DNA from 2 places in the Carnobacterium divergens DSM 20623 genome. Region 2 is predicted to be linked to the other one. Evidence: predicted binding sites of a transcription regulator. Region 2 holds the regulator's gene; the other holds the start of a gene.
The links. Region 2 encodes LexA, which represses DNA repair genes until DNA is damaged. Its sites were predicted from a motif close to CNAACANNTGTTNG; they were not measured.
Positions count from the first base shown of each region.

Region 1: recA (recombinase RecA) is a predicted target of LexA. The motif match lies at 12,572-12,585, and genes of this name have one in related genera.

Region 1 covers NZ_JQLO01000001.1:540,177-557,098, forward strand. Annotated here, with positions in the region: gene BR52_RS02705 (BMP family lipoprotein) at 1-81, shown strand, start outside; gene BR52_RS02710 (ABC transporter ATP-binding protein) at 294-1,856, shown strand; gene BR52_RS02715 (ABC transporter permease) at 1,846-2,913, shown strand; gene BR52_RS02720 (ABC transporter permease) at 2,915-3,874, shown strand; gene yfmF (EF-P 5-aminopentanol modification-associated protein YfmF) at 4,019-5,281, shown strand; gene yfmH (EF-P 5-aminopentanol modification-associated protein YfmH) at 5,281-6,582, shown strand; gene ymfI (elongation factor P 5-aminopentanone reductase) at 6,579-7,304, shown strand; gene BR52_RS02740 (helix-turn-helix domain-containing protein) at 7,403-8,272, shown strand; gene BR52_RS02745 (Na+/H+ antiporter) at 8,356-10,425, shown strand; gene pgsA (CDP-diacylglycerol--glycerol-3-phosphate 3-phosphatidyltransferase) at 10,532-11,110, shown strand; gene BR52_RS02755 (competence/damage-inducible protein A) at 11,254-12,516, shown strand; gene recA (recombinase RecA) at 12,698-13,792, shown strand; gene rny (ribonuclease Y) at 14,134-15,693, shown strand; gene BR52_RS02770 (TIGR00282 family metallophosphoesterase) at 15,825-16,631, shown strand; gene BR52_RS02775 (YlbF family regulator) at 16,631-16,922, shown strand, end outside.
Region 2 covers NZ_JQLO01000001.1:1,131,739-1,148,660, reverse strand. Annotated here, with positions in the region: gene BR52_RS05590 (peptidylprolyl isomerase) at 1-259, opposite strand, end outside; gene BR52_RS05585 (DUF871 domain-containing protein) at 589-1,680, shown strand; gene obgE (GTPase ObgE) at 2,001-3,314, shown strand; gene BR52_RS05575 (GNAT family N-acetyltransferase) at 3,386-3,814, shown strand; gene BR52_RS05570 (acyltransferase family protein) at 4,068-5,945, shown strand; gene rnz (ribonuclease Z) at 5,987-6,925, shown strand; gene BR52_RS05560 (SDR family NAD(P)-dependent oxidoreductase) at 6,945-7,748, shown strand; gene BR52_RS05555 (GyrI-like domain-containing protein) at 7,860-8,477, shown strand; gene BR52_RS05550 (LapA family protein) at 8,614-9,018, shown strand; gene BR52_RS05545 (hypothetical protein) at 9,039-9,350, shown strand; gene BR52_RS05540 (acetate uptake transporter) at 9,517-10,131, shown strand; gene BR52_RS05535 (GNAT family N-acetyltransferase) at 10,186-10,620, opposite strand; gene recJ (single-stranded-DNA-specific exonuclease RecJ) at 10,789-13,122, shown strand; gene BR52_RS05525 (adenine phosphoribosyltransferase) at 13,145-13,657, shown strand; gene BR52_RS05520 (hypothetical protein) at 13,709-14,008, opposite strand; gene lexA (transcriptional repressor LexA) at 14,132-14,755, opposite strand; gene BR52_RS05510 (DUF896 family protein) at 14,972-15,211, shown strand; gene tkt (transketolase) at 15,371-16,922, shown strand, end outside.

The sequences.
Region 1 (16,922 bases), 590 kb from region 2:
ACAGATGATGTTCAAAAAGCAGTAGATGATTACAAACAACAAATTGTTGATGGCAAGATCGAAGTTCCAGAAAAACCTTAATTAATATAAATGACAGATATAGTGGCCGGATGATGTTTGTCCGGCTATTTTTGTGAAAAGTAATGTGAAAAAATAAAAATAGCACTTATATTATCAATAAAAAAGAATTTTAGGTAGCGGTTTCTTTTTAAATAAAGTATACTATACGAGAAAAACAACAAACATAAAAAAGGAGTGAACCAACCTTGACAGGGACAGATTATGTAATTGAGATGTCTGGTATTACAAAACAGTTTGGAGAGTTCAAAGCAAACGATAATATCAACCTTAAACTGAAAAAAGGTGAGATTCATGCACTACTTGGTGAAAATGGTGCAGGAAAGTCAACACTGATGAATATTCTATCAGGTTTATTAGAACCAACATCTGGTGAAATTAAAATCAATGGTGAAGCTGTTAAAATCAGTTCCCCTAGTGTCGCGAATAAATTGGGAATTGGAATGGTTCACCAACACTTTATGTTAGTGAAAAAATTTACGGTAACCGAAAATATTATTTTAGGTAGTGAGCCCAATCGTTTAGGATTTTTAGACAAATTGGCTGCTAAAAAAATGATTAATGAATTATCTGGAAAGTACGGTTTATCTGTTGATCCTACAGCTGTTGTAGAAGATATTTCAGTGGGAATGGAACAAAGAGTCGAAATTATTAAAACGCTTTACCGAGGAGCAGATATTTTAATTTTTGATGAGCCGACTGCAGTTTTGACTCCACAAGAGATTGATGAATTAATTGATATCATGCGTGAATTAGTTAAAGAAGGAAAATCAATTATCTTGATTACTCATAAATTAGATGAAATTAAACAAGTGGCTGATCGTTGTACGGTCATTCGTCGTGGTCAAAGTATCGATACTGTTGACGTGAAAAAAACAAGCCAACAAGAACTAGCGGATATGATGGTTGGACGCTCTGTTTCATTTAAAACAAAGAAAATAAAAGCGGCACCACAAGAAGTGGTTTTAGAAATAAAAGATTTAGTTGTTAAAGAATCTCGAGGCTTAGAGGCAGTTAAAGGCTTAAGCTTAGACGTTCGTGCAGGAGAAGTCGTTGGGATTGCCGGAATTGATGGCAATGGTCAAAGTGAACTGATTCAAGCAATCACAGGATTAACTAAAGTAGAATCAGGAAGTATCACCCTTGAAGGTAAAGCTGTTCAAAATTTACCTCCTCGAAAAATTACAGAGACGGGTTTAGGTCATATTCCAGAAGATCGCCATAAATATGGCTTGATTTTACCAATGAGCCTAGAGGAAAATATTGCTTTACAAACCTATTACCAAAAACCTCTTAGCAATCATGGTTTTTTAAATCATCGTGCAATCAATCAATATGCTACAAAATTGATTGAAGAGTTTGATGTCCGAACTCCAAATGAATTTGTACCAGCAAGTGCGTTATCAGGTGGGAATCAACAAAAAGCGATTATTGCTCGTGAGTTAGAGCGTAATCCTTCACTATTAATTGCTGCCCAACCAACGCGTGGACTTGACGTTGGAGCGATTGAATACATCCACAAACGTTTAATTGAACAACGTGACAAAAAGAAAGCTGTTTTATTAATGAGTTTTGAACTTGATGAAATTTTAAATGTGTCAGATCGCATTGCGGTTATGTATGAGGGGAACATCGTAGCTATTGTTGACCCTGAAACAACAACTAGAGAAGAGTTGGGATTACTGATGGCGGGTTCGTCATTAGAAAAAGCTCAAGCTGCTTTAGCCGCTGAAAATAATGAAAGATCTGTTGGAGAGGAGAATCATTTTGAATCATAGAAGCGAACGTCTTAAGAATTTTTTAGTTCCAGTGCTTTCAGTAGTGCTAGGGTTGATTCTAGGAGCCATCATTATGTTGGCTTTTGGCTATGATCCCCTATTAGGATATAGTTCATTGATTGATGGTGCGATTGGAAGTCCCTTTTATGTAGGGGAAACATTAAGACAAGCCACACCATTAATTTTAACGGCTCTAGGTTTTGCGGTTGCAAATACAGCTGGCTTCTTTAATATTGGGGTTGCTGGTCAAGCACTATTTGGCTGGGTAGGATCAGTTACCATCGCATTGATGTTTCCTGATTTGCCAAAAATGATTTTGATTCCATTCTGTTTAATTGTGGGAGCTTTATGTGGCGCGGTTTGGGCAGGAATTGCTGGTGTGTTACGAGCTTACTTTAATACAAGTGAAGTTATTGTAACGATTATGTTAAACTATACCGCTTTGTATATCTCAAATCATATGGTTCGAAATGTGTTAACAAAAGCAGATGATGCGACACCAAGAATTTCAGAAAATGCTAGTTTACGCTCAGAGTTTTTAGCATCGATTACAGAAAACTCAACGTTACATTACGGCTTATTGATTGCGATCTTGATGTGTGTGGTCGTTTGGATCATGATGCATAAAACCACTTTAGGTTATGAATTACGTTCAGTTGGATTAAATCCATACGCTTCTGAATACGCTGGTATGAGTACAAAACGCAATATTATTTTAGCAATGGTCATTTCAGGCGGGCTAGCTGGTTTAGGTGGCACGATGGAAGGTCTTGGAAACTTTGAAAATCTATTTGTGATGGGAAGTATGCCAAGTATTGGTTTTGATGGAATGGCAGTTGCCTTACTAGGAGCTGGAAATCCGTTTGGAATTCTTGTTTCAGGACTATTGTTTGGTGGACTTAAAATTGGTGGCGTGAGTATGCCGCTTTCAAGTGATGTCCCATCAGAGGTAGTAGACATTGTGATTGCCTCAATTATTTTCTTTGTTGGAGCAAATTATTTAATTCGTTACATTATGAACCGAGTGGTTAAAGTAAATAAAGGAGGGGTGAATTAAGATGGATATCGTTTCAACATTATCAATCGTTGTTTCATCAGCATTAATTTATGCAGCTCCACTTATATTTACAGCCTTAGGTGGTACTTTTTCAGAACGTGGCGGAATCGTTAACGTTGGACTAGAAGGAATCATGGTGATGGGGGCTTTTTCATCAATCGTGTTTAACCTTTCATTTGCAGAACAATTTGGCGATGCAACGCCGTGGCTTGGGTTACTTGTTGGTGGCGGAATTGGTATTCTTTTTTCACTAATTCATGCAGTTGCAACCGTTAATTTAAGAGCGAATCATATTGTTTCAGGTACGGTTATCAACATGTTAGCCCCTGCGTTGGCTGTCTTTTTAACACGTGTCTTATTTGATGGACGTGGTCAAACGGATATTATTCAATTTAACTTTGGTAAAAGCAGTATTCCACTATTGAAAGACATTCCAGTGATTGGGAAAATTTTCTTTACAAATACCTCAGCAATGGCATTTGTAGCGATTATTGTAGCAATTTTATCGTGGATTTTACTTTACAAGACAAGATTTGGTTTACGTTTACGTTCTGTTGGGGAGCATCCTCAAGCAGCAGATACATTAGGAATTAATGTTTACGTGATGCGCTATGCAGGTGTGATGATTTCTGGTTTATTAGGCGGAATTGGTGGAGCCATCGCTGCTCAATCTATTTCACTAAACTTCTCTCATTCAACGATTGCAGGACAAGGATTTATCGCGCTAGCAGCGATGATTTTCGGAAAATGGAATCCACTTGGAGCCATGGGAGCAGCAATATTCTTTGGATTTGCGCAAAGCTTAAGCGTAATTGGAAGTTACATTCCATTAATCAAGGATGTTCCACCTGTGGTACTTCAAACAGCACCTTACATCCTAACGATTATTGTTTTAGTAGGTGTGATTGGGAAATCAGAAGCTCCAGCAGCAGATGGTGAAACATACATTAAATCGAAATAAAAGCAAAAACACTCTAAGCAATTGTTTAGAGTGTTTTTTTCATGTTAAGATTTTCTTTGAATGGTGGCATTATGATTGTATTCTTGCTGCAATTCACTTATCATAGATAGATGAAGTTCAGTTCCAATGAGGAGGAAATAAAGAATGTCGATTCAATTACAAGAAGGCGTGAATATTCATGTTTTACCTACTAAAAAATACAAGACGATCCGCATCGTTTTAAAATTTAGAACGCCTTTAGATAAAAAAAATATTACTAAACGAGCTCTATTATCAAGTTTACTTGAAACCAATAGTAAAAAATACAATTCCCAAACCAAGTTAAGAAGTGAATTGGCGAATCTTTACGGTGCAAGTTTTGGCTTATCTGTAACTAAAAAAGGCACCATGCATATGTTAACGGTAGGAATGACTGTTGTAAATGAAAAATATCTTTCTGCTAATGAGAATGTCTTACAAGATGGCATTGATTTCCTAAAAGAAATTTTGTTTCATCCGAATGTAACAGATGGAAAATTTGATGAGGAAACCTTTAATCGTGAAAAAGAAAATTTAGCCGATTATTACGAGTCGATTTTTGATGACAAACAAGCGTATGCAAGTTTATCTTTACAACGTTTGTATTTTGAAGATGAAAACCAAAAAACACCAAGTATTGGAACTTTAGAAGATTTAAACGACATTACGGCCGCTTCTTTATATGAGTATTATCAAGAATTATTAGCAGAAGATTGTGTTGATATTTATGTCTTAGGAGATGTTGAGGAAAGCGAAATGACAGAAGCATTCCGAGCGTTCCCGTTTAAAGCACGTCAAGTACCAAGGGAGTCCATTTTTTACACAGCTACTACGCACAACAAATTAATTGAAGAAATTGAGCAACAAGAAGTAACGCAAGCTAAGTTTAATTTAGCCTATGAAACGAATGTCTTTTATCAGGATAAGAACTATTTTGCAGCCCAGATTTTTAATGGGTTATTTGGCGGATTTCCTCACTCTAAATTATTTATGAATGTCCGTGAAAAGGAAAGTTTGGCTTATTATGCTTCTAGTACTCTAGATACCTTTAGAGGCATGATGACTGTTCAAACGGGAATCGACAGCACAAAAGTTGAACAGGTGAGAGAAATCATTCAATTGCAATTAATTGAAATGCAAAATGGGAATTTTTCAGATGAAGCAATCGATCAAACCAAAGAAATGCTAAAAAACCAAGTTTTACAATCGGAAGACAATCCAGGAGCGGTTATGGAAAAAATGTATACTCAACAATTAGTTGGATCGACGTTAACAACCGCAGAGTTTGAGCAAAAAATTAATGAAGTCACAAAAGAAGAGATCATTAAAATTGCCAATCAGGTTTATTTAAAAGCAACATTCTTCTTAACAGGGGAGGAAAATAAGTAATGGAAAAAAAACATTATGCACAATTAGATGAAACACTTTACACCGAAACCTTAGATAATGGATTGAAAGTAACGCTATTACCTAAAAATGATTTTCATAAAACCTATAGTTTATTTACAACTAATTATGGGTCAATCGACAACAGTTTTATTCCATTAGGAAAATCTGAAAAAGTAACAGTACCGGATGGGATTGCTCATTTCTTAGAGCATAAAATGTTTGAAAAAGAAGAGGGAGATATTTTTCATGTCTTTGGTAAATATGGAGCTTCTGCAAATGCATTTACCAGTTTTACTAGAACAAGTTATCTTTTTTCAAGTACCAATTACGTTTTAGAAAATGTGGCGACGCTTCTCGACTTTGTTCAAGAACCGTATTTCACAAAAGAGACTGTCGATAAGGAAAAAGGCATTATCGCGCAAGAAATTCAAATGTATGATGATGAACCAGATTGGCGCTTATTTTTTGGAATCGTAGGCAATATGTATCCGCATCATCCAATCCATATTGACATTGCAGGAACAGTAGAGAGCATCATGGAAATTACAGCAGAAGATTTGTATGAGAGCTACCATACTTTTTATCACCCTAGCAATATGAATTTATTAGTAGTTGGTAAAATGGACCCAGCCGAGATGATGGACTGGATTCGTCAAAATCAAGCTAAAAAAGAGTTTGCACCAAAACAAGAAATCCAACGCTTTTTCCCTACTGAAAAAGTGAGTGATATCAAAGCATTCGATTCAATTGAAATGCCTGTTAATCGTGCAAAAAGTATTGTTGGTGTTAAAGGAATCGAGCCAGCTCCAACAGGAAGAGAAGCGTTAGTTTTAAAAACTACAATGAACTTGCTATTAACTTTGTTATTTGGACCAACTTCAACTAATTACTTGCAGTTATATGACGCAGGGATTGTTGACGACAGTTTTTCTTATGAATTTAACCTCGATCGTACTTTCCATTTTGTTGATATTGGTGGCGATGCAAAAGATCCATCGGCTTTAAGCGATGCAGTTAAAAAGATTCTAGAAACAGCCCCTCATAGCCCAGAGTTAACATCAGAAAATTTGACGATGATTAAAAAAAGAATGGTAGGCAAAAGCTTACAATCTTTAAATTCAATTGAATATATTGCGAACCAATACAGTCAAGAATCATATGGAGAAGCGAGCTTATTTGATTTAGTCCCAGTCATTGAAAGCATCACACTTTCTCAAGTAAAAGAGTTGGCAACGCAATTTATGGTACCAGAAAGAATGAGTGTCTTTCATATTTTGCCAAAAGAGGCAAAAGAGTCATGAAATTTGCATTGGTAATGGGGGCTAGTGGAGATATCGGCAAAGCCATTGCAGCAGATTTAGCATCTGACGGATGGTCCCTTTATTTACATGGCTTTAAAAATCAACTTAGCTTAGATGAGCAATTAGAGAGTTATCAAAATCAATTTCCAAAACAAGATTTCTTTAAATTAACCTTAGATATGACGGATGAAAAAGGAGTTGCCACTTTTTTAGAGGCTCTTTTTCAAGTAGATGCAGTTATTTTTTCAAGTGGCTTTACAAGTTATCAGTTACTGACAGAAGTATCAGCGATAGAAATGGAAAAAATGTGGCAAGTTCATCTTAAAACACCACTCCTTCTATTGCAAAAATTGCAACCTAAACTAGCGAAATCGACATTAGGTAGAATTATTTTTATCAGCTCGGTTTATGGCGAAGTTGGAAGTGCAATGGAAGTCTTGTATTCCACGCTAAAAGGGGCTCAATTAGCATTTGTAAAAGCCTACAGTAAGGAAGTTGCAAGTCTTGGCATCACAGTCAACGCCATAGCTCCAGGTGCAATTCAAACGAAAATGAATAGCGAGTTTAGTGAAACAGAAGTGACAGAATTGGTTCAAGAAATTCCAGTTGGTCGTTTAGGACAGCCAAATGACATTAGTTTTTGGGTAAAACAACTTTTAAAAGAAGAGAGCAGTTACATGACAGGACAAGCATTAACAATCAGTGGTGGTTGGTTAAAGTAAAGAAAAAATTAATATTCTGACTCCATTATTTATGTTATAATATGTAAGATATGAGAATTTTAGTTCTCTAAAAAAGAGATCTGGTAGGTGGAAATATAATGAATGAAATTGGCGTGAAATTGCAAGAAGCTAGAAAAGCAAAAGGGTATACGCTTGACGATTTACAACAAATGACTAAAATTCAAAAGCGTTATTTGATTGCGATTGAAGAGGGAAACTTTGATGTGATGCCTGGAAAATTCTATGCTCGCGCTTTTATTAAGCAATATGCTGATACCGTGGGTTTAAATGGGGATCAATTGCTAGAAGAGTATACGGAAGATGTTCCACAAACACATGATGAAGAATATGTTGAGAAAGTTTCGACTAGTCAAACCCGTTCAGAAAACCATGTTGCAAATATCTGGTTGGAAAAAATTCAAGCGATTTTACCAACGATTATTATTGTCGCAATTGTTTTAGCGATTACTGGAGCTATTTGGTTTGCTGCAACGAAGAGTGGCAACAAAGAAAAAGAACCAATGATTTCAAAAGATTCAGAAAGTGTTTCAATTACTAGTTCAGCTGAAGAACCAAGCAGTAGTAAAAAAGAAAGTAGTTCTGAAGCAGAATCCTCAAAAGAACCAGAAAAACCAAAACAAGAGGTAGCGATTGCTTCTTCAACAGGAAGCAATACAACGTACACTGTTAAAAATATGACGGAACCTGGTTCATTAGTTCTTACAGCACAAGGTGGGGCAAGCTGGGTCGGTGTTACAATTGCTGGCGTTCAAGTTGATCAAAAAACCATGCAAAGTGGTGAAAACTTAGAAGTTCCAATTCCAGCAGGTACAACTGCAGTCACAATCGTAGTTGGAAATGCAAAAGCAACGAAAATTACGTTGAATGGAACGGATATTCCTTACGCTCCAGAAGCAGCCAATTCAGTGACACAAAATATTCAATTACAACTAACTCCCGCTTCATAATAGAGTAGTTCGATAATAGTGTCATCTATCTAATAGATGGCGCTATTATTTTTTTTGAGAATAAAAATAAAAGGAGGAGTTTGATGGACAGCTTAGTTTTATTTATTTTGATGGTTGCTGGAGTTTTACTATCTGCGATTGTCAGCAAATACATTCCTCAAATCCCATTAGCACTTATTCAAATTATGATTGGCTTGCTATTAGCTATTGTACCAATTGAACAGACCACGATTCATTTTGAACCTGAATTATTTATGATTGGTATTATTGCGCCGCTAGTTTTTTATGAGGGACAAAACATTTCACGTAAAGAATTATGGAAGCTAAGAGGACCCATTTTACTTTTAGCTTTTGGGTTAGTTTTACTCTTAGTAGTGGCAGGAGGCTTTTTGATTCATTGGCTAATACCTGACTTGCCGCTACCTGTTTCATTTGCGTTATCGGCAATTGTTTCACCAACGGATACAGTAGCGTTGAAATCAATTGTAAAAAATATTAAATTGCCAGATAATATTATGGCTGTTTTAGAAGGCGAGTCTTTGATTAATGATGCTGCTGGTTTGGTGTCCTTTAAAGTTGCTTTAGGCGTAGTAATGACAGGTTATTTTTCAGTGAAAGAAGCTAGCTTTGAATTTCTAATTGCTGCTTTTGGGGGAATCATTTTCGGGGGGATTGTCGGTTTTCTATTTGTTAAATTACGTCTTCAATTACGAAAAATGAGATTGGAGCAAACCGAGTTATTGGTGTTAATTCAATTAATTACACCGTTTACTATTTTTATTGCTGCAGAGCGTCTTGAATTTTCAGGTGTATTAGCAATGGTAGCTGCCGGAGTCGTTCATGGCGTAGAGCATGACCACCTGCAAGCAACCACAACTAAAATCCAGATGGTTTCTAATAATGTTTGGGGAACCGTAGTCTATTTTCTGAATAGTTTGGTATTTTTATTGTTAGGCGCTACATTGCCTTCAGTTGTGGCTAAAATCTGGAGTAAGGAAAATTTTTTAGTGGAAGAGTTACTAGGTTTAGCATTAATCATTTCACTATTTCTAATGGCCGTTCGTTTTATTTGGGTCTATTTACTGCATGAACATTTTGTCGAACCTAATGCGATGAAATTTGAAGATTATTTCAAATCTTTTGTATTGGGTGCTGAAAAGAAACAAGTAGATCAAATCAGCCGAGGAAAATATGCGTTAATCACAACTTTAGCAGGCGTTCATGGAACAATTTCGTTAGCAACGGCTCTTTCAATTCCGTTGGTTTTAACAAATGGACAAGCCTTTCCGTTACGCAATGAATTGCTATTTATTACAGCAATGATTATTCTAATTAGTATAGTCAGTGCTACGATTTTCTTGCCACTTATTTTACCAAAAGAAGAATTACCAGAAGTAAGCACGAATTTCTTAGATTTTAAAACAGCATATGCGCTACTTTTAAAACAAACAAGCCAACAATTAGAAGCAAAGCGAACAACGTCAAATCAATATTATATCAATCAAACAATTGTAGAATTAACTCGCAAATTAGCAGACACTGAAGAGGTTTCGCTTCGTGAAATGGATAAAAAGCAAGTCAAACAATTATTGAATTATGCGAATACAATTCAATCCAAAACAATTGATGATTTATATAAAAATAATGTCATTTCCAAACAAACCCATGAATTATTCGCTGCCTTTAGTGCGGCTTCTAAACAGTTTGAGGAAAAGAATTTTATTAAAAAAATCTTTTTCCGATTGAAATTTAGTCTGCTGAGAAACCGGTTAAATCATATGGAAGAAAAGGAAATTAAAGAACATTTTAATTCACGATTTAAGAATAATCAGCTTATTATGGACGAATTTAAATTGGCGCAAAAAATCAGTGCGGAAGCAACAATTCAAGCTCTGCAAAATCAAATGAATACTGCTAACAGAAAAGAAACGCTACGAGTCATTCAGCGTTATAATCGCTTTATGAAACAAAGCCAAGATGATCTAGAGGAAGTTGAAGAATCAAATTACTATGCACGACTAGCATTGCAAATCCAACGAGAAATCGTTCAAAGAATGATGGATGAAAAAATGATTGACTATCCAGTTGCTAACCAAATAGGTGAACAAATCGGATACGATGAGCTGAGTGAATTGGCTCTTGGAACTGAGTGAAATACCAATAGAGATAGAATAGAATTTCATTGACGAATCGCAGTGAGTTGATTATGATTAAAGAGATTCATTTCAGAATTATCAGTTAAGAGTGGAGGAAATACTATTGAATTTACCAAATAAGTTAACCGTTCTTCGTATTTTTATGATTCCTATTTTTATGGTGATTGTTTTAGCACCGTTAAATTGGGGAGAAGTATCAGTACTAGGTTCATCGATTGAAGTAACTCAATTGGTTGGTGCTATTATTTTTGCTTTAGCAAGTATGACAGATTGGTTAGATGGAAAAATTGCCCGTGCAAGAGGTTTAGTTACAAACTTCGGGAAATTTGCTGATCCATTAGCAGATAAAATGCTTGTTGTAACAGCTTTTATCGTACTAGTTGGTCAAGGCATCGTTCCTTCTTGGGTCGTTGCAATTATCATTTGTCGTGAATTAGCAGTAACGGGTTTACGTTTATTGTTAGTTGGAGACGGTGAAGTGATGGCTGCTGCCATGCCGGGAAAAATCAAAACCGCAACACAAATGGTGGCAATTATTTTATTATTCTTAAATAATTTTCCATTTGAAGGAATGGGTTTCCCATTTGCATCGATTATGTTGTATGTCTGTTTGTTCTTTACAATCTATTCAGGCGTTGACTACTTCATTAAAAATAAAGATGTTTTTAAAGGATCTATGTAAGATTGAAAGAGGAGCTAGCGATTTGCTAAGCTTCTCTTTTTTTTTAGAATTGTGCTAAAATAAGTAAGAGAAGCAACTGAATTTAATAAAAAAATGAAAAATCAATAGAATGCAGATAGTATTGAATAAGAGGAGCGGTGGAGATGAAAGCTGAAATTATTGCAGTAGGTACCGAACTACTATTGGGACAAATCGTTAATACAAATGCAGCTTTCTTATCACAAGAATTAGCAGCATTAGGAATAAATGTTTACCATCATGTGGTGGTTGGAGATAATGCCAAGCGGCTTGAAGCTGTTTTAGAGCAAGCTGAAAAAAGAAGTGATTTGATTATTTTGACAGGTGGCCTAGGACCTACAAAAGATGATATGACAAAACAGACAGTAGCCGCTCATCTAAAGAAAAAATTGGTAATCGATCAGAATGCACTTGAAAAAATCAACGTATTTCATCAAGCAAGTAACCGTCCAATGACGGAAAACAATCGTTTACAAGCACTGGTCATTGAAGGGTCAACCGTATTAGCCAATAAAACTGGGTTAGCAGCGGGTATGTTCTTAAAAAAAGATACCGTGAATTACTTGCTGTTACCCGGTCCACCCAACGAATTGAAACCGATGTTTTTAAATGAAGCTAAGCCACTTCTACAAAAAGAAAATCCAACTGAATCCCTTATGGTTTCTAGGGTGTTGCGATTCTATGGCATTGGCGAATCACGCTTGGTTACGGTATTAGATGACTTAATTGAAGAACAAACCAACCCAACATTAGCGCCTTATGCAGGAGATTACGAAGTGACGCTTAGAATTACCGCTAATGGAGACTCTCAGTCCTGTTGTAAACTGTTATTGGATAACTTAGAAGAAAAGATTCAACTGCGGGTAGGCGAGTATTTTTATGGCTATGGCGACACGACTCGGTTAGCTGAAGTAGTGGTTGATTTGCTAAAAGAGCGTACAATTACGATAACTGCTGCTGAAAGTTTAACAGGTGGTGGATTTCAAAGTATGTTGGCAAGTATTCCAGGTGCTTCTGATATCTTTAATGGTGGCTTCGTTGCTTATCAAAATGAAATCAAAGAACAGTTATTAGGTGTTTCAGCAAAGACATTAAATGAAAAAGGTGCGGTTAGTAAAGAATGTGCGATTGAAATGGCAGAAGGTGTACAAAAATTAATGAAAACTAAAATGGCTTTGTCATTTACTGGCGTTGCAGGACCAGCTATGCTTGAAAATCAACCAGTAGGAACAGTTTGGATTGCGTTGGCACAAGAGAACCAACCTACAATTGCAATTTGCCATCATTTTGCCAGAGATCGAAATGGTAATCGAGAACAAGCAATTTTAGCAGGATTTGATTTCATTCGAAGAGTAGTGCTCTCTTTACCAATAGAAATAGAAAGTTGAAATCATTGGTATCTATGGATTTTTAATAGCTACGTAAAAATAAATCTCTTTTAACCGAATGTTTGTTCGATTTTCTCTTGCTTTTTTTAGCAAGAACTATTATTATATATCTTGTAACCGTAAAATAACTGATAATGAACTAGTAAATAATTTTTTGAAGATAGATTGAGGAGGAATTTTAATGGCAGATGATCGTAAACAAGCATTGGACGCAGCATTGAAAAAAATTGAAAAAAGTTTTGGTAAAGGTTCTGTAATGAAGCTGGGTGAAAAAGTTGATACTCAAATCTCAACAATTCCTAGTGGTTCATTAGCATTAGATGTAGCTTTAGGAGTAGGTGGGTTTCCAAAAGGACGTATTGTTGAAGTTTATGGACCTGAAAGTTCAGGTAAAACAACGGTTGCTTTACACGCCGTTGCCGAAGTTCAAAAACAAGGTGGAATCGCAGCCTTTATCGATGCTGAACATGCATTAGATCCGCAATATGCACAAAATTTAGGAGTTAATATTGATGAATTACTATTATCTCAACCCGATACAGGTGAGCAAGGGTTAGAGATTGCAGACGCTTTAGTCTCAAGTGGTGCCGTTGATATCGTGGTAATTGATTCAGTAGCAGCCTTAGTTCCTCGTGCTGAGATTGAAGGCGAAATGGGAGCTAGCCATGTTGGTTTACAAGCGCGTTTAATGTCTCAAGCTTTACGTAAATTATCTGGGTCAATTAATAAAACTAAAACAATTGCATTGTTTATCAATCAAATTCGTGAAAAAGTTGGTGTAATGTTTGGAAATCCAGAAATCACACCAGGTGGACGTGCTTTGAAATTCTACGCAACGGTTCGTTTGGAAGTGCGCCGTGCAGAACAAATTAAAAATGGTACGGATGTTGTTGGAAATAGAACAAAAATTAAAGTAGTAAAAAATAAAGTAGCTCCTCCTTTTAAAGTAGCTGAAGTTGATATTATGTATGGCGAAGGAATTTCTCAAGTTGGTGAGCTATTAGATATGGGTTCAGAAAAAGACATTGTTGATAAAAGTGGTGCTTGGTATTCATATGAAGGCGAGCGAATTGGTCAAGGTCGTGAGAATGCGAAGAAATATTTTAAAGACAATCCTGACTTAAGAGAAGAAATTGAGAAAAAAGTTCGTGCAGCATATGGAATTGGTGAAGAAGTGGAAGAAAAAGCTTCTGAAAAGAAAAATGCAAAAGAATCTAAAAAGCAAACTTCTGAAAAAAGTGAGATCGTGTTAGATTTACCTGAAATTGAAAAATAATTAATTGAAAGAGGTCAATTGCGAAAGCAATGAGACTTCTTTTTTTTCAAATAAAAAGAGAACGCTATCAATGTTAGTTTATCAAAATAACATAAAACACAGACACATAAATTCAATTAATAACGATAACTATAATTATTTAATTTGATAGATATCTGATATTTATAAAAAGGTTCAACAAATCACACTATTTAAGTTGACATGTACCCTCTCTACAATTAAAATTAGAGGTGTGTTGTATTACACTTATAAAAGATAGGGATAAAAATTTGTTAAAAACAATATTTTTACCAAAAGAAATGATAAATGACCAATTAAATACATGATACGGAGGTGGAAGAATGTTAATTATTAGTGTAGCCTTCGCTATCGTTGCTTTAGTTGTTGGTCTAATCGCAGGATATATCGTCCGCAAGTCAACTCACGAAAAGGAACTAGCAGGAGCTAGAAACACTGCAACTGGAATTTTGGAGGAAGCAAGAAGAGAAGCAGAGACCATGAAAAAAGAAGCTTTGTTGGAGGCGAAGGATGAAAATCACAGATACCGAACTGAAATTGAAACGGAGCTAAAAGAGAGAAGAAGCGACATTCTGAAACAAGAAAATCGTTTACTACAACGTGAAGAAAACCTAGACCGTAAAGATGATGGACTAGAAAAACGGGAACGTTCCCTTGAAGCCAAAGAAGAAAAACTAAGTTCAAGACAACAGCTAATTGACGATCAAGAGAAAAAAGCAACATTACTAGTTGAAGAACAACAACTTGAATTAGAAAGAGTTGCGGCTTTATCACGAGAAGAAGCTAAAAACATGATTATCAAGGAAACAGAAGAAGATCTATCCCACGAATTAGCTGTAATGGTTAAAGATTCTGAACAACGTGCTAAAGAGGAAGCAGATCGAAAAGCGAAAAATCTGATTTCATTAGCAATTCAACGTTGTGCAGCAGATCAAGTTTCTGAGACGACTGTTTCGGTAGTCACATTACCAAGTGATGAAATGAAAGGTCGAATTATTGGTCGTGAAGGTCGAAATATCAGAACCCTTGAAACCCTAACAGGAATTGATTTGATTATCGATGATACTCCTGAAGCAGTTATTTTAAGTGGATTTGATCCAATCAGACGTGAAATAGCAAGAATGACACTTGAAAAATTAATTCAAGACGGTCGAATTCATCCAGCTCGAATTGAAGAGATGGTTGAAAAATCAAGAAAAGAAATGGATGAGCGTATCCGAGAAATTGGGGAACAAGCAACCTTTGATGTTGGAGTTCATTCGTTACATCCAGATTTAATTAAGATTCTAGGTCGTTTACGCTTTAGAACAAGTTATGGTCAAAATGTTTTAAACCACTCAATTGAAGTGGCAAAATTAGCAGGTGTTTTAGCAGCAGAACTTGGAGAAGATGTTGCCTTAGCAAAACGTGCTGGTTTGCTTCATGACATTGGTAAAGCGTTAGATCACGAAATTGAAGGCTCTCATGTAGAAATTGGTGAAGAGATTGCAACGAAATACAAAGAAAATGCAACGGTTATTAATGCCATCGCTTCTCATCATGGAGATACCGAAGCCACTTCAGTTATATCGGTATTAGTTGCAGCAGCGGATGCATTATCAGCAGCTAGACCAGGAGCGAGAAGTGAATCTCTTGAAAACTATATTCGTCGTTTAGAAAAACTTGAAGGCATTTCTAATAGTTTTGAAGGCGTTGAAAGAAGTTTCGCTATTCAAGCAGGACGTGAAGTTCGGATTATGGTTCAACCCGAACAAATTGATGATCTTGGTGCCATTAGTTTAGCTCGTGATATTCGAAAACGAATTGAAGATGAACTTGATTATCCGGGACACATTAAAGTAACGGTCATTCGTGAAACAAGAGCGGTTGATTACGCAAAATAATGATTAAAAGATGGGAAAGAGTAAATATACTCTTTCCCATCTTTTTTTAATAAGAAGACGTCACCCCTTTTATTTAAGTTGAAATATTGGTAAAATAAAGTGATGTATAAAAAGAGAAGAGGCTATATAAAATGAAATTATTATTTGTCGGAGATGTTGTCGGATCGATGGGGCGCGAAATGGTCCATGAGTATCTACCTAAATTAAAAAGAGAGTACCGTCCACAAGTGACGATTTTAAATGGTGAAAATGCAGCAGCAGGACGCGGAATCACTGAAAAAATATATAAAGGATTCTTACAAGATGGCGTAGATATCGTAACAATGGGAAATCACACTTGGGATAATCGCGAAATTTTTGAATTTATTGATGATGCCAAAAAAATGATTCGTCCAGCAAATTACCCAGAAGATACAACACCTGGTAAAGGAATGGCCTTTATTAAAGTTAATCAATTAGAACTAGCTGTTATTAATTTACATGGTCGTGTGTTTATGGCGGATTTAGATGATCCTTTTAGAAAAATTGAAGAATTAGTAGAAGAAGCAAGAAAACGTACGCCATTGATTTTTGTGGATTTTCATGCTGAAACGACAAGTGAAAAACAAGCGATGGGCTGGTTCTTAGATGGTCGTGTTTCTGCAGTTGTCGGTACTCATACCCATGTTCAAACAAATGACGCAAGAATTTTACCTGAAGGAACAGCCTATTTGACTGATGTAGGGATGACAGGTCCTTATGATGGTGTTTTAGGAATGGCGAAAGAGCAGGTTCTTAATCGCTTTTTAACACAGATGCCAACGCGTTTTGAAGTACCAAAAGAAGGCCGTAAAATTTTATCTGCTTGCTTGATTGAATTAGACGATCAAACAGGGAAAGCTAAAAATATTCAAAATATTGTGATTAATGAAGACCGTCCATTTGGAGGCGACTTTTAATGTTTAGAAAAGAGCCTGAATCTTTATTAGATGAAGCCACTAAAGAGACATTAGAAAAATTAACTCAATTATTGCAAAAAAACGAAACCATTCAAACCTACCAACAAATTGAAGCAAAAGCACAAAACCATGCTCATTTAAATGAATTGATTGAACAGATTAAAATAAAACAAAAAGAAGCAGTAGCGTTTAATCATTACGGCAAGCCTGAAGCTGAAAAAATAGCGATTAGAGAGGCAGAGCAATTAACAAGAGAATTCAACGAGCATATTGTAGTTACGAGTTACCAAG
Region 2 (16,922 bases):
CCATTGAAGTCACGATTTCTAACTCTGTTTCATTCTCCGCTACTACATTTGAAAGTTGAGGAAGTGTTAATTTTGAAAAATCAACTTTTTCTTCTTTACTTTCACTGGTCTCAGCACTATCAGAAGTTAATGAGCTTTCATCGTTTGTTGAGGCTGTTTCATCTTTATTTTGATCGCTCATATATTTTATGCCAAAGACAATCATAACAAGAGCAACAATTAACAAAATCACGCCTAAAATTAATTTTTTGTTTTTCATTTTGGTTAAAAACACATCCTTTGATTATTTTTAGAACAACCTCTATTTTACATTAGTTTGTATGATTTGGAAATAGCTGGTCGTTTTTTTCATTTTTTTGTTTTTGGTAAAAAAAAGATTAGGTCTATACCAATTTTTTCAAAGCGAAACAATTCAGTTTAAGCACTTCTTGTAGTGGCTATCATACCAATTGAAAAGCGCTATCATAAAAGCAAAAACTTTTAAAAAGCCGCTAGATGAAAGTGTTCTCTTTTGCTATACTAAAAGAGTAAATGAATGAGGGTGGTTTTAAAAAATCATCTATTTGAAGTATGGAGGGTCTCAATCATATGGGAAAATTAGGAGTTTCAATCTATCCAGAACGTTCAACTTTTGAACAAGATAAAAAATATTTAGATTTAGCACATCAGTATGGCTACAAACGCGTTTTTACAAGTTTATTAGAAGTCGATGGTGATGGCGATGCCGTTTTAAATGGCTTTAAAAAAGTGATAGCTTACGCAAACAGTTTGGATATGGAAGTTATGGTGGATATTAATCCTGCTCTTTTTGAACAATTAAAAATATCCTACGATGATTTATCGTTTTTCCATGAAATGGGAGCATACGGCATTCGTTTAGATCTAGGTTTTACTGGTCAAGAAGAAGCACGTATGACGCGTAATCCTTATGGCATCAAAATTGAAGTAAACATGAGCTCTGGAACCAATTATATTGAAAGCATTATGAGTTACTCGCCAAATCGAGAAAACTTATTAGGGTCCCATAATTTTTATCCACATCGTTATTCTGGTTTGGAATACAATCATTTTGTATTTTGTTCAAATCAATACCGAAACCACAATCTTAACACTGCAGCCTTTGTAAATTCTCATGAGGCTACTTTTGGTCCTTGGCCAACCCAAGACGGTCTTTGTACATTAGAAGATCATCGTGATTTAGAGATTGCTACACAAGTTAAACATTATGTATTAACTGATTTGATTGATGACATCATTATCGGAAATGCTTATGCTTCTGAAGCTGAATTAAAAGCAATGGCAGAAGCGTTCAATGCCCCTTATCCATCTGTTAAGGTTGATTTAGATGCGACCATCAGTGAAGTGGAACGTAAGGTGATTCTTGATGAACTTCATAGTTATCGAGGCGATCGTTCGGCATATATTTTACGTTCAACAATGACTCGTATCAAATATAAAGACGAAGCTTTTCCACCACATGATACACGTGATATGATTAAAGGAGACTTATTAGTTGATAATGTTGATTTTGGACAATATAAAGGTGAGTGTCAAATCGCTTTGAAAGAAATGAAAAATACTGGACGTGTGAACGTTGTAGGCCGAATTAGCGAGGATGAATTATTTTTATTAGACTTCTTGAAACCATGGTCAAACTTTAAATTAATCGAAAATAAATAACGGATAGCTCATTCATCAAAGCGATGAATGAGCTCTTTATATTTTTAAATGAACAAATGTTTTTATAAAAAAATGATAAATCTAAGGAATCTTTATAGACAAAGCTTCTATTCACAAGTACAATAGAACATGGACGAATGTGGGATATACTGAACAATATCTCATTTTTAGAGGATTCGTGATGATAAAATCGCATCTTAAATTACATCTTGGAACAAATGTAACACTTAGATTATTCACAAAAGTCCAATGATAAGCATGAATTTATATATAATTAGATGAAAATCTCACAAACTCATAAAATGAGGAGGAAATAAAAGATGTCAATGTTTTTAGATCAAGTGACAATTAGTGTTAAAGCAGGTGCAGGTGGAAATGGGATGGTTGCTTTCCGTCGCGAAAAATATGTACCAGATGGTGGACCAGCCGGTGGAGATGGCGGAAATGGTGGAAACATTATTTTTGTAGTCGATGAAGGTTTGAGAACGTTAATGGACTTCCGTTTTACACGTCGTTTTAAAGCGGAAGATGGCGAAAAAGGAATGAGCAAAGGAATGCACGGTCGTGGCGCTGGGGATACGTATATTAAAGTTCCACAAGGTACGACAGTGAAGGATATGGATTCTGGTTTAGTACTAGGTGACTTAGTTCTTGATGGTCAAGAATTAGTTGTGGCAAAAGGTGGACGTGGTGGACGTGGCAATATTCGTTTTGCTTCTGCTAGAAACCCTGCTCCAGAAATCGCTGAAAATGGTGAACCAGGACAAGAACGTCATATTGAGCTTGAATTAAAAGTATTAGCTGACGTTGGACTTGTTGGATTCCCATCTGTTGGAAAATCAACTATTTTATCAATCGTTTCAAAAGCGCGCCCAAAAATCGGTGCGTATCATTTTACAACATTAGTTCCTAACTTAGGAATGGTGCAAGCAGAAGATGGACGTAGCTTTGTTATGGCCGATTTACCAGGATTGATTGAAGGAGCTTCGCAAGGAATTGGTTTAGGAACACAATTCTTACGTCATATTGAACGTACTCGTGTCATTTTACATGTTATCGATATGAGCGGGAGCGAGGGACGTGATCCGTATGAAGATTACGTTGCCATCAATAAAGAATTAGAAACGTACAACTTACGTTTGATGGAACGCCCACAATTAATTGTAGCTAATAAAATGGACATGCCAGAATCTGAAGAAAACTTGAAGAAATTCAAGGAACAACTAAAAGCTCTTAAAAAAGATGAGTTTGAAGATGATATTCCTGTTTTCCCAATTTCAGCAATTAGTCATAAAGGAACAAACAACCTACTAAGTGCGACAGCAGATGTCCTTGAAGTAACGCCTGAGTTTCCACTTTATGAATTGGTGGATGAGGACGAAACGGTTATGTACAAACATACACCAGAAGAAAAAGGCTATGAAATTTCTCGTGATAGTGACGCAGCTTGGGTTCTTAGTGGCGAAAAACTTGAGAAATTATTCAAGATGACGAACTTTGAAACCGATGAAAGTGTCATGCGTTTTGCAAGACAATTACGTGCGATGGGAATCGATGAAGAAATGCGTGAAATGGGCGCCAAAGATGGCGATCTTGTCCGCATTATGAAATATGAATTTGAGTTTGTGGAATAAAATAGCATGCTAAAAGCTGAACTCTATGTAACTTATAGAGTTCAGCTTTTTATTTAGAAGGGGACTGAAAAATGGATTATAGAAAAGCCACAAAAGAAGATTATCCGTTGATTTTAAAAATATGGGAGCAATCTGTAATAGCGACCCATCCTTTTTTATCAATTAAAGATCGCGAAGCGATTAAATTAGAAATCCCAAATTATTTCCCACATTTAGCCATTCAAATTTGGTTTGTAAATCATGCAGTTGTTGGTTTTTCAGCGCTTCAAGAAGACTATTTAGAGATGCTTTTCTTAGATGGACATTCTATCGGTAAAGGCTATGGAAAACAAATTTTAAACCAACTAATTAAAGACTTTTCAATAAAAAAAGTAGACGTCAATGAACAGAATCACAATGCAAAAAAATTCTACTTAAAAAATGGGTTTATTCAAGTTGGCCGAGATGCTGTTGACAGTGAAGGTAGAGCTTATCCAATTCTCCATTTAAAGTTAGCTTAAATAGGGGAAGGGCAAGTGAACTAAAGACTTTAATTAATTTAATTTTTATTTAAGAACTCTGAAGTTACTGATAAATAAGGCATTTGCCATCCTTATTAAAATTTTCGTTCATTCATGGCCTTTTGAAGGTCGCTTATTGCTTGAATATTTGATAAAATAATAGATGACGCACACTTACAAATAAGGGAAGTTGTTGGATGACTTTATTTATAAAAATCCATCGTGCAAAGTATTAAAGGAGTTTATTATACGAATGGAAAATAATAAAAGATTAAAAAAAAGTCGATACATGCCTGGCTTAGATGGCTTACGTGCAATCGCCGTTTTGGGTGTCATCTTTTATCACCTAACGCCGCATATCTTGCCGGGAGGTTTTTTAGGAGTTCCCATTTTTTTTGTGTTATCGGGCTACCTGATTACAGACTTACTTATTCAAGAATTTCAACAAAATAAAAAGATCAGTTTAAAACAGTTTTGGAAGAGACGGTTGAATAGGCTTTATCCAGCGTTGTTAGCTATGTTAATTTTAGTGACAGGTTGGATTACGTTATTTCAACGGGAGCTTCTGTTAAATATTAGAGGTGCCATTATTAGCAGCTTGTTGTATTTAAACAATTGGTGGCAAATTATTCAAGGGGAGTCTTATTTTGATCGCTTTGCGACACCCTCCCCCTTTGTTCACCTTTGGTCTCTTGCCTTGGAAGGTCAATTTTACTTAGTTTGGCCAGTAATTGTAGTTTTAGCAACGATTACGATTAAGAAGAATAGTCATATATTTTACTTGTTTATGGGATTGTCTATTATTTCTGCTCTTTTAATGGCTATTTTATTTGTGCCAAATGGGGACCCAAGTCGAGTTTATTATGGAACAGATACAAGAGCCTTTTCACTTTTGATTGGATCAGCCATTTCTTTTGTATGGCCAAGTACCAAATTAAAAGAGGACGTTCCATTGAAGGCGAAACTGATTTTAGAATCTGTTGGACTTGTAGCATTGGCAGTATTGATTTTTATGATGACGACGGTAATGGCAACTAATACATTTGCTTATTATGGTGGAATGTTTTTGTTTAGTTTAGTCAGTGGTGTTTTAATTGGAATTGTTGCCCATCCTGCTACCTATCTGTCTCGTTTTTTAGGCATGCAACCTTTCAAATGGCTTGGTCAAAGGAGCTATGGGTTGTATTTATGGCAATATCCAGTGATGGTTTTGTACGAAGTGAAGATTGGAGATACAAGTATCCATCCAATGAGGCATTTACTAATTCAGTTATTTTTGATTGTGCTAATGACAGAAGCTTCATATAGTTTAATTGAAATGCCTTTTAAAAAATTAAATGTCAAAGCCATTTTGAATTGGCAAGTGATTGTTGAAAAATGGCATTCTTTATTGAATGGATCAGGTCTCAGAGGATGGCTTGAAAAAGGAAGTGTTGCATTTATTTGTTTCACGTTACTAATTTCTACAGTAGGCTTTATAATGGCGCCCACAGGTGAAAATAAATCATCCACACAGCTGGCAGAAAAAATAGCTACCAATAAAGCGAAACTTGAGGAACAAAAATCAACAGCAACTAAACCGAAAGAAACCGTTCCGCTTGTAGAGGGGATAACTCCAGCAGAAATGGAAACAGCTAGTCAAATGAATGCTACATTTATTGGCGATTCTGTTATGCTAAGCGTTGTCGAGCCGTTGCAAGTGATTTTTCCAAAAGGAACAATTGATGGAGAGGTTGGGCGCCAATTGTATAATACAGCCCCAGTTATCGAACGGTTAAAAGCAGAAAGAAAATTAGGAAGTCCAGTGATATTAGAATTAGGGACAAATGGTGCTTTTACAGATAGCCAAATGGATGAACTATTAAACACAATCGATAACAATACGCCGATTTATTTGGTTAATACGCAAGTTCCTAAAAATTGGAAAAACAGTGTAAATGCTGGGTTAGTTTCAGCTAGTAAACGATTTAAAAATGTTCATTTGATTGACTGGAATCAATATAGTAAAGACAGAACGGATTGGTTTTATAACGATGGCGTCCATCCGAATGAAGAGGGCGCGAAACATTATGCTCAATTGATTGCCAAAACAGTTTTAACTGAAGAAGTAAAAAAAGCACCCACAAAATAAACAGATTAAACGTTGATTTATTAACAGATAGGATAATGACTATGGAATTATTATTTTTAGGTACTGGTGCTGGTGTACCAGCAAAGCATCGCAATGTTACTAGCATTGCCTTAAAATTATTAGAAGAACGCAATCAAGTTTGGTTAGTTGATTGCGGCGAAGGCACGCAACAGCAAATATTAAATACTACTTTAAAACCACGAAAAATCGATAAAATTTTTATCACTCATTTACATGGCGATCACATTTTTGGATTGCCAGGTTTATTGAGCAGTCGTTCGTTTCAAGGTGGCGAAAGTCCATTAACCGTATATGGACCAAAAGGAATCAAAGATTACATTTTGACTAGTTTAAAAATTTCAGGAACTCATTTGAAATATACTTTAAATTTTCATGAAATCTACGAAGAAGGGGTTCTTTTTGAAGACCAGCAATTTAAAGTAAGTTGTTTAGAATTGGATCATGGTATCCAATCATTTGGTTACCGTTTTGAAGAAGTAGATCATAAAGGAATGCTCCAAGTAGAAGAATTAAAAGCAATCGGTGTGCCTTTTGGACCATTATATGGTAGATTAAAAAAAGGGGAAACAATTACTTTAGAGAACGGTCAAGTCATTGATGGGAAAAAGTATGTCGGTAAAGATCAAAAAGGAAGAATAGTTGCTATTCTAGGAGATACTAGAAAACATCCAAATAGTGCTATTTTAGCAAAAGATGCTGATGTGTTAGTACATGAAAGTACTTTTGATGGGGAAGACAGAAAAATGGCACGCAATTATTTTCATTCAACAACTTTTGACGCTGCAGAAATTGCTAAAGAAGCGAATGCTAAACGTTTATTACTAACTCATATTAGCGCTCGCTATCTAGGAAAAGACGTAGTAGAACTTCAAAAAGAAGCGAAGACGATTTTTGATAACAGCTATGTGGTGAAAGATTTTGATGAAATTATCATTCCGTTAACAAGAACGGATAAATAATAAAGGAGATGAACGAAGCATGGGAACAAATAGAAACGATTTAACAGGAAAAGTTGTTGTCATTACAGGTGGATCGGGTGGCTTAGGGGAGCAAATCGCTTATGCGGCAGCTAGACAAAATGCAACCGTCGTCGTTTGTGCTAGAAGAATTAATTTATTAGGTAAAGTACGCCATAATTGTGAGGATTTATCCGGTGCACCGGCCTTTGCTTTTCAATTAGATGTAGCGAATCCTGAAAACATTAAAGAAGTAGTAGAACGAATTCACGATGAAGTTGGAGCAATTGATGTGTTAGTTAATAATGCAGGCTTTGGTCATTTTGAAGAAGCTCTGACTTTTGATATGGATCTTGCTGAGAAAATGTTTAGAGTGAATGTATTAGGTTTAATGTACATGACGCAATTAGTTGCCATCGAAATGGCCGATCGTGGTGCAGGGCATATCATTAATATTGCCTCTCAAGCAGCTAAAATGGCTACCCAAAAATCTTCAATTTATTCGGCAACAAAATTTGCGGTTTTAGGTTATTCAAATGCATTGCGCTTAGAATTGAAACCACTGGGTGTCTACGTAACGACGGTTAATCCAGGACCTATTGAAACGAATTTCTTTGATATTGCGGATGAAACTGGCGAATACTTAAAGAAAGTTGATTTATTAGTTTTAGATCCAACGATTGTAGCTAAACGAATTGTTGGGATTATAAATGTACCTCGTCGTGAATTGAATATGCCTAAATTAATGGAATTTGCTGGGAAAATGTATACCCTATTTCCACATGTAGGGGATTATCTAGCAGGGACTCTTTTTAACAATAAATAAAAAAGACTAAAAATCTTCTGGATTCAATTGAATCAGGAGATTTTTTTGGTTGACTCTGCCACAATGAGAAGGTTTATACTAACATAAAATAAAGAAAGAGGATGACTGTTTATGAAGTATGAATGGCGAAAAAAAGAAAAAAGTCTCTATTTACCAAAAGACACCCCGACGATAGTGGAAGTTCCTGAATTGAGTTATTTAACAATTAAAGGAGAAGGAAATCCGAATATGGCCTCTTTTTCCAACGCAGTAGCAGCTCTTTATAAGGTTTCATATACCATAAAAATGTTGCCAAAAAAAGGGGTAATTCCTGATGGATACTATGATTATACGGTTTTCCCATTAGAAGGATTTTGGGATTCTAAAATCCCTGTTACAGCAGAGCAACCATTAAACTTGGATCAGTTGATTTATAAGATAATGATTCGCCAGCCTGATTTTGTAACTACTGAATTGGTTTCTGAAATTAAAATCACACGATTAGCTTCCTTAGCTACTGAATTAGTGGACAGAATTCAATTTGAAACAATAAAGGAAGGGCGAAATCTTCAAATGATGCATGTTGGTAGCTATGCAGATGAGATTCATTCTTTTAATAAAATGGATGACTACTGTAAAGAAATGAATTTAAAAAAAGTCGGTCATCAGCATAAAGAAATTTATGTGTCTGACCCTAAAAGAGTGGCACCTGAAAAGTTAAAAACAGTCTTGCGATTCCCAATCCATTAAATAATAATTATAGAAAATCGCGTTTATTTAAATGGGTTTTTAAGTTCTTAATGAATACTATTAGACAAATTGCTCAAATAAAGTTATTCTTAAATAGAAGAATTTTTCTTTAAATTTAGTAAAAGAGGTGTAGCTGATGAAAAATCAATGGAGACTAGTTGTTGGTATTATTTTAGTACTAATCGTTGCGTTATTTGCTATTTTAAATGTTTCAGAAGTACCTGTGAATTTTGGCTTTACAAAAGTTGAGTGGCCATTAATCATGGTGATTTTAGGTTCATTATTTGTTGGTGCGATTGCAGCAGTTTTAGTTTCAACGGGATCAAGTATACAATTAAAAAAACAAGTGAAGCAACAAGGAAAAGAATTGACGACATTTGATCAAAAAGTAGCTGAGCGTACTGAAAGTTTAAAAGCGGAGTATGAAAACAAGCTTGCAGAAAAAGAAATCGCATTAGCAGAAAACAAGAAAAAAATTGATAGTTTAGAGCAAGAATTGGTTACAAAACTAACAACACCGCCAACTGAAAATACGCTTTAATTGAAAGAAGGAATTCAACTATGATTAAAGTGGTGTTTACGTATCAAACAAAAACATCTGATTTGCCAGAATTAATGGAGAAATTTCAACAATCTGCAAGTTCTGAGTTTAATGGAATTGTGAACAATCTAGGAATCAATCAATTTAAACGAAGTGAAGGAGATCAAACGATTGTCGTTCTTGATATTTATTATGAATCGCTTAGTGACTATGATGAGCGGACTACCTATGAACGCAGTCAAGTTGCATGGAATGACATTTGGTTTAATCCAACTAATAAGCATAAAGAACTTTCAGTTGAAGTTTTTGAAGTTCTAAATAAAACCTTTTAAACAAGAGCAACTTACATTAAATGTAAGTTGCTCTTTTTAGTTAAAAATGATGGAAAGATTAGTTATTTCATAAGTGTTTTGAAGGGTAAAAAAAAGAATTGACTCTTAGTAGCTTAGATGGTATTTTATACAGGTTGGCAATTTTAAATAAAGGGGAATATCATTAATGAAAAACGAGCAACATCACGTAAAACAAGTTATAATTGATCCGACAGCGATTGGATTGTTTGGTTTAGCAATGGTTACTTTAGTAGCCTCATCTCAAAAATTAGGCTGGACAGAAAACGTAAGTGGCGTGTTGCCATGGGCAATTTTCTTAGGCGGAATTGCTCAGTTGATTGCTTCTAACTATGATGCAAAACATAATAACGTATTTGGCGCAACAGCTTTTGCTGGTTACGGACTATTTTGGTTAGGAACAGGAATGAGCTGGATGATTCAAAATGGTTTGTTTGGAGAAGTGCTACAAGCTTCTTTCGATCCAAATGAATTAGGTTTTGCTTTCCTTGGCTACTTTATTTTCACAGTCTTTATGACCGTGGGAGCTTTAGAAACAAACAAGGTCTTATTCTTTATTTTCTTTTTAATTGACTTTTTATTCCTAGGATTGTTTATGTCAACTTTTGGAATTGCAACAGACTTCTTCCACATGATGGCAGCAGTTGCGGAATTTTTAATTTCAATTTTATCATTCTATGGCGCAGCAGCAGCTGTTTTGAATGGTCACTTTGGCTTTACGTTCCTACCAATCGGCAAGCCTTTTGGGATTATCAAAAAATAATTAAAGTAAAACCTTCAGTTAAGCAACGAACAAATTGCTTAACTGAAGGTTTTTTTATTTTTTAATCATATCAATATGAGGAATTTCATCTTCTAAATAAATCTCGCCATTGATTGGTTCAAAGCCAAATTGACTATAGAACTTTTGTAAATAAGCTTGTGCTTGAATTTCAACGGCTTGATTTGGAAAGCTATCATCAATTGTTTTTAAAATAATCGTTAATAACTCTTTGCCTAAGCCAGTCCCACGTTGTTCTTTCACTGTTAAAATACGGCCAAACATTAATTTTTCTTGACTTGGAATGATGCGTCCATAAGCCTGTATCTGGCCATTTTGTTCATTAAACACATGGATGCTGATTAAATCCTTATCGTCTACATCTGGATAAAAACATTCTTGCTCGACAATAAAAACGTTCACTCGAGCTTGATAGATTTGAAAAAGTTCAGTCGTTGTTAATTCATTAAATCTTTTTATTTTCCACGTCATCACATTAGCCCCTTTAGTTGATTTTATTAGTTAATCATAGTATAAAATTAAACGAAATGATTTGCAATTAGAAATAAACGGCTAAGAATTAAAAAGCGAAAAAATCAAGAGTTCAACTACTTTATTTTCTAAAAATTTGGTATACTAAATAAGTTGGGAGTGATTAGATTGTTAAAATCTCGAATGAACTGGAAATTAAATCAACCACAAACGAATGAAGCAGCGATTACAGCTTTAAGCGAAGAACTTTCGACTTCTCCGTTAGTATCGACTTTACTAGTTAATCGTGGTTTGGATACAAAAGACAAAGCACAGCATTTTTTGAAACCAGATGAAACTTGGATTCATGATCCATTTTTAATGTATGATATGGAAAAAACCGTTGAACGAATTACGCAAGCAATTGAACATGGTCAAAAAATAGTCGTTTATGGCGATTATGATGCTGATGGCGTAACAAGTACGGCTGTTTTAAAAGAAACGATTGAAATGCTTGGTGGTGAAGTAGATTTCTATATTCCAAATCGATTTACAGATGGTTATGGACCGAATGTCCAAGCTTTTGAAAGATTGATTGAAGAGGGAGCGGAATTGATTGTGACGTGTGACAATGGGGTTTCAGGTCACGAAGCAATTGCTAAAGCTAAGGAATTAGGAATTGATGTGATTGTAACGGATCACCATGAAATGCCAGAGATTTTGCCAGAGGCATATGCAATTGTTCATCCAAAACATCCACAAGGAGCGTATCCTTTTGGTGAATTAGCTGGAGTAGGTGTTGCCTTCAAACTAGCAACCGCATTATTAGGCGAGTTTCCAACTGAACTAGTAGATCTAGTAGCGATTGGAACTATTGCTGATCTAGTTTCATTGACGGATGAGAACCGAGCATTAGTGATTTTAGGGCTAGAAATGTTAAAAGTTTCTGAACGATTAGGTTTTTTAGCATTAGCAAAAGTTGCAGGAATAGAAAAAGAGACCATTACAGAAGAAACGATTGGCTTTACCATCGCGCCTCGTCTAAATGCTGTCGGTCGTTTAGGTGAAGCAGGGCCAGCAGTTGCTTTATTAACGACCTTTGATGAAGAAGAAGCAATCGAGCTTGCAACCTTTATTAATACAAAAAATGAAGAGCGTCAAGCCTTTGTGGCAAAAATTACGGAAGAAGCCTTCCAAATGATTGCAGAAATGAAAGAAACACCGTCTGTGTATTTATTAGCGAAGTCCGATTGGCACGAAGGGGTACTTGGAATTGTTGCAAGTAAAATTGTTGGTGCCACAGGAAAACCCGCACTTGTGTTGAATATTGACACTGAAAATGGAATCGCTAAAGGTTCTGGACGGAGCATTAGCGCGTATAACTTATATGATGCAATTAATGAAGTCCGAGATTTAACCACCCATTTTGGTGGACATCATATGGCAGCAGGTCTAACACTGCCAATTGAACATATTGAGACCTTACAAACACAACTAAATCAGTATGCGTTAACGCATGATTTAGTCGGAAACTTGAATGAAGAACTAGTAATTGATGAAACGATTGAATTAACAGATATCACCGTTGCAACGATTGAAGAATTGGCTAGTTTAGCGCCATTTGGCACAGACAATCCAAAGCCTGTTTTCTTACTTGAACATGTTCAAGCAGAAGACATTCGTAAAATTGGTGGCAACAACGCTCATTTAAAACTTAAAGCAACAAAAAATAAGGTGAATTTAGACGTGATTGGCTTTCAATTAGGTGCAGTTGCTGATGAAATCAACGACAATTCTGAAGTGTCGTTAGTCGGAAAGCTTTCTATAAATGAATGGAATGGCAACCGTAAGCCTCAGTTGATGCTTGAAGATATTTCAATGGATGGACTTCAAGTTGTTGATTTGAGAGGGAGCAATTTAGCAGCAGGTCTTTGGGTACAAGGCGCAGCTTGTTATCTATTTTATAATAAGAAAAGCTACCAAACCCATAATGATAAAGTTCCAATGGGCAGTGAAAGTGTTTTGATTGAGTCCAAAGAAGATGCTGAAGCTTTTAAAACGCAACATTCAACCTTTGTATTTATCGATTGTCCAAACGAATTAGAATGGATTTCGTCAACGATTCGGGGAAATACACCAGAAAAGTTAGTTACTGCCTTTTTTAGTGAATCAGAAAGTTACCTAAATGGGATGCCAAGCCGAACACAATTTGGAGAATTATTTAAATTCGTAGCAACACACAAAGATGTTGATATTCGACATAAGCTGTCTATTTTAGCAAATTATCTAAAAATCAAAGATAACTTATTAATTTTCATGATTAACGTGTTTTTTGAACTAGGATTTGTTACAATAGACAATGGCGTAATGAACTATGTCGAAGATGCTCCAAAAAAAGAGTTGTCTGATGCAGAAAATTACCAAAAACGACTAAATCAAATAGAAGCTGAAAAAATCTTGCTGTACAGCCATTTTGCAGAATTAGAAATCTGGTTAAAACAACAAATTAATGAAGCCTCGTAAAATTTGAATGGAGGATTTATAGATGGATTTAAAACAATATATTGCAGATGTAAAAGACTTCCCTGAAAAAGGAATTATTTTCCGTGACATTTCACCCTTAATGGCAGACGGAGAAGCTTATCGTTATGCAACTAACGAAATTGCAAAATACGCAAAAGACAAAGGCGTTGAAATGATCGTTGGACCAGAAGCTCGCGGATTTATCGTAGGCTGCCCAGTGGCCTATGAATTAGGAATCGGTTTTGCTCCTGCTCGCAAAAAAGGCAAACTGCCAAGAGAAACAGTTGAAGTTAGCTATGGTTTAGAGTATGGATCAGATGTTTTACAAATTCACAAAGACGCTATCAAACCAGGTCAAAAAGTGATGGTTTGTGATGATTTACTAGCAACCGGTGGAACCATTGCAGCGACGATTCAATTAATCGAAAAATTAGGTGGAATTGTTGTAGGAACAGCTTTCTTAATCGAATTAACAGATTTAAATGGTCGTGCTCAAATTGAAGGATACGATATCTTCACTTTAATGGACTACTAAAATAAAAATCCCCCTCAAGTTAGATTGATTCTAACCTGAAGGGGATTCTTTTTATGCGATTGATTTTGGATTTTTAGGAGAGCGTCCTAGGACAAACTCGATAATCGTTAAAACAACTAAAATACCAACGATAATTGCAAACCAATTAGATGTTTGAATGCCGAAATCCCAAGTGTTATAAATCCAGATGACAATGCCACTATAAATAATTGAAAGAATATTCAAAACAGCAAATGCCCATAAATTTCCATTTTCTTTATTGCGTAAGTACATAACGGAAAGACCAACACTTAAAAGAATCCAAGCAACTTGAATCAATAAGCTAAACCAATAAAACAATAATGCAACCATTTCACTTAACCTCCTTATGTGAGAATAAAAAAAGCCTTATATACAAAGTTTAGCACAATTATTTGTAGAGACAACTAAAAAGCATTAAAAAAGAGCTTCCTAATAAAGGAAACTCTGAAAGTCTTAAAAAATGTGACTCCGGTATAATCCAACAACTTTTCCAAGAATGGTTACTTCACTAAGAATAATCGGATCCATTCCATCGTTTTCAGGTTGCAAGCGGTAATGATCTTTTTCTTTGAAGAATCGTTTACAAGTTGCTTCATCTTCACTTGTCATAGCAATCACGATATCGCCATTATCAGCATTTGATTGTTTGCGAACAATTACAGCATCGCCATCTAAAATTCCACAATTGATCATACTTTCACCACGAATAGTTAGCATGAACAACGCTTCATTTGCATATTGCAGATGAGGAGGTAGTGGGAAATAATCAGTGGCTTCTTCAACTGCTAATATCGGTTCACCAGCTGTAACGGTTCCTAGAAGGGGAATCTTATCCATTGGGACACCAAGTTTAGACAATCCAAGTGCAGTTAACTCAATAGCACGAGGTTTACTAGGATCTCGTTGAATAAAGCCGTTTTTTTCTAAACGTGATAAGTGGCCATGTACCGTTGACGTTGAAGAAAGAGATACAGCAGTACCAATCTCACGAACAGTTGGGGGATACCCTTTTAGTTGAACTTGTTCATGTATGTACTGTAATACTTCAATTTGTCTAGATTCTGGAGTTTTACGCATGATTAAATGCACCTCGTTTCTTTATCAATTTTCTTAACTATAGAATACCATAAATAATCACAGAATTCAAACAGATGTTCGGTAAAAATTAAATTTCTATTCCTAGTGTCTTGAAAGCTTTGTAAGAATAAACTAATTTTTAGGCAAATGGATATATTTTCAGCTTAATTTTTGATATAGTTAAGAGGTCAAATGAAACGAGATGGAGTGAATTAAATGCTATCTAAAGAAAAAATAGCCCGAATTAACGAGCTAGCCAATAAGTCTAAGAGCGAAACCCTCAGCTTATCAGAGCAACAAGAACAAAAAGAATTAAGAGAAGAATATTTACAAGCTTTCCGCGGTGGAATGAGAAATCATATCGAAGGAATGAAAGTTGTCGACAATGATGGGACAGACGTTACTCCTGAAAAGTTAAAGCAAATTCAAAAAGAAAAAGGATTACACGACCGCTAAAAATAAGAAGGAAATGAGACATATAAGTAGAAAACGCTTTATCAATTGTTAAAATTTGGCGTTTAATCGTTAAAATAAATACAATAATTCTATGAAAGCGTTGCGTAAAACGATTTAAAACAGTAAAATAGAGATATTAAAACTGAAAGGATGATTTAATTGTTCGATACAACTGACCAACTTGCAGTAAACACGATTAGAACACTAAGTATGGATGCGATTCAAAAAGCAAACTCAGGACACCCAGGTTTACCAATGGGGGCTGCTCCAATGGCGTACACGCTATGGACAAAACATTTAAACGTAAACCCAAGCAACTCATCATGGGTAAATCGCGATCGCTTTGTACTTTCAGCAGGACACGGTTCAATGCTATTATATAGTTTGTTACATTTATCAGGTTACAAACTATCAATGGAGGATTTGAAAAATTTCCGTCAATGGGATAGCTTAACCCCTGGTCATCCAGAAGTACATCATACAGATGGTGTTGAAGCAACAACAGGTCCTCTTGGACAAGGAATTGCAAATAGTGTCGGAATGGCAATGGCAGAAGCTCATCTAGCGGCAACGTATAATAAGGAAAATCATCAAATCGTTGATCATTATACCTATGCTTTATGTGGTGATGGAGATTTAATGGAAGGCGTATCAGCTGAAGCAGCAAGTTTAGCAGGTCATTTAGAGCTAGGCAAACTTGTGGTATTATATGATTCAAATGATATTTCATTAGATGGTCCTACTTCAAAAGCTTTTACTGAAAATGTAGGCAAACGTTTTGAAGCGTATAATTGGCAACATATTTTAGTTAAAGATGGAAATGATCTAGCTGAAATCGAAAAAGCGATTGAAGCAGCAAAAGCAGAAACTAAAAAACCAACTTTAATTGAAGTAAAAACAGTGATTGGCTTTGGTGCTCCAAATGAAGGAACATCTAAAGTTCACGGCGCACCACTTGGAATGGATGGAATCGAAGCGACTAAAAAAGCTTACGGTTGGGATTATCCAGCGTTCACTGTTCCAAATGAAGTAGCTACACGTTTTAAAGAAACAATGATTGATCAAGGAGCTAAATCAGAAAGTGAATGGAATGAATTGTTCGCTTCATATAAAGCTGAATATCCAGAATTAGCTGCTCAATTTGAATTAGCAATGTCTGGGAACTTACCAACTGATTGGGATAAAGAATTACCAGTTTACGAAGAAGGCGAAAGTGCTGCTTCTCGTGTGACAGGTAGTGAAACCATTCAAGCATTGTCAAAAGCTATTCCATTTTTCTGGGGTGGATCTGCAGATTTATCTGCTTCAAACAATACAATGGTTGCTGGTGAAAAAGATTTTGAACCAGGTCAATATGAAGGACGCAACATTTGGTACGGTGTTCGTGAATTTGGAATGTCAGCTGCAATGAACGGAATTTCATTACACGGTGGTTCAAAAACTTATGGCGGAACATTCTTTGTATTTACAGATTATTTACGTGCAGCAATTCGTTTAGCGGCTATTTCAAAAGCACCTGTAACGTATGTGTTTACACATGATTCAATCGCTGTAGGAGAAGATGGTCCGACTCATGAACCAGTAGAGCAACTATCTAGCTTACGCGGTATGCCAAACTTGTCTGTAATTCGTCCAGCTGATGGAAATGAAGTGGTTGCTGCTTGGGAACAAGCAATTACCTCAACTGACCACCCAACAGTATTAGTCTTGA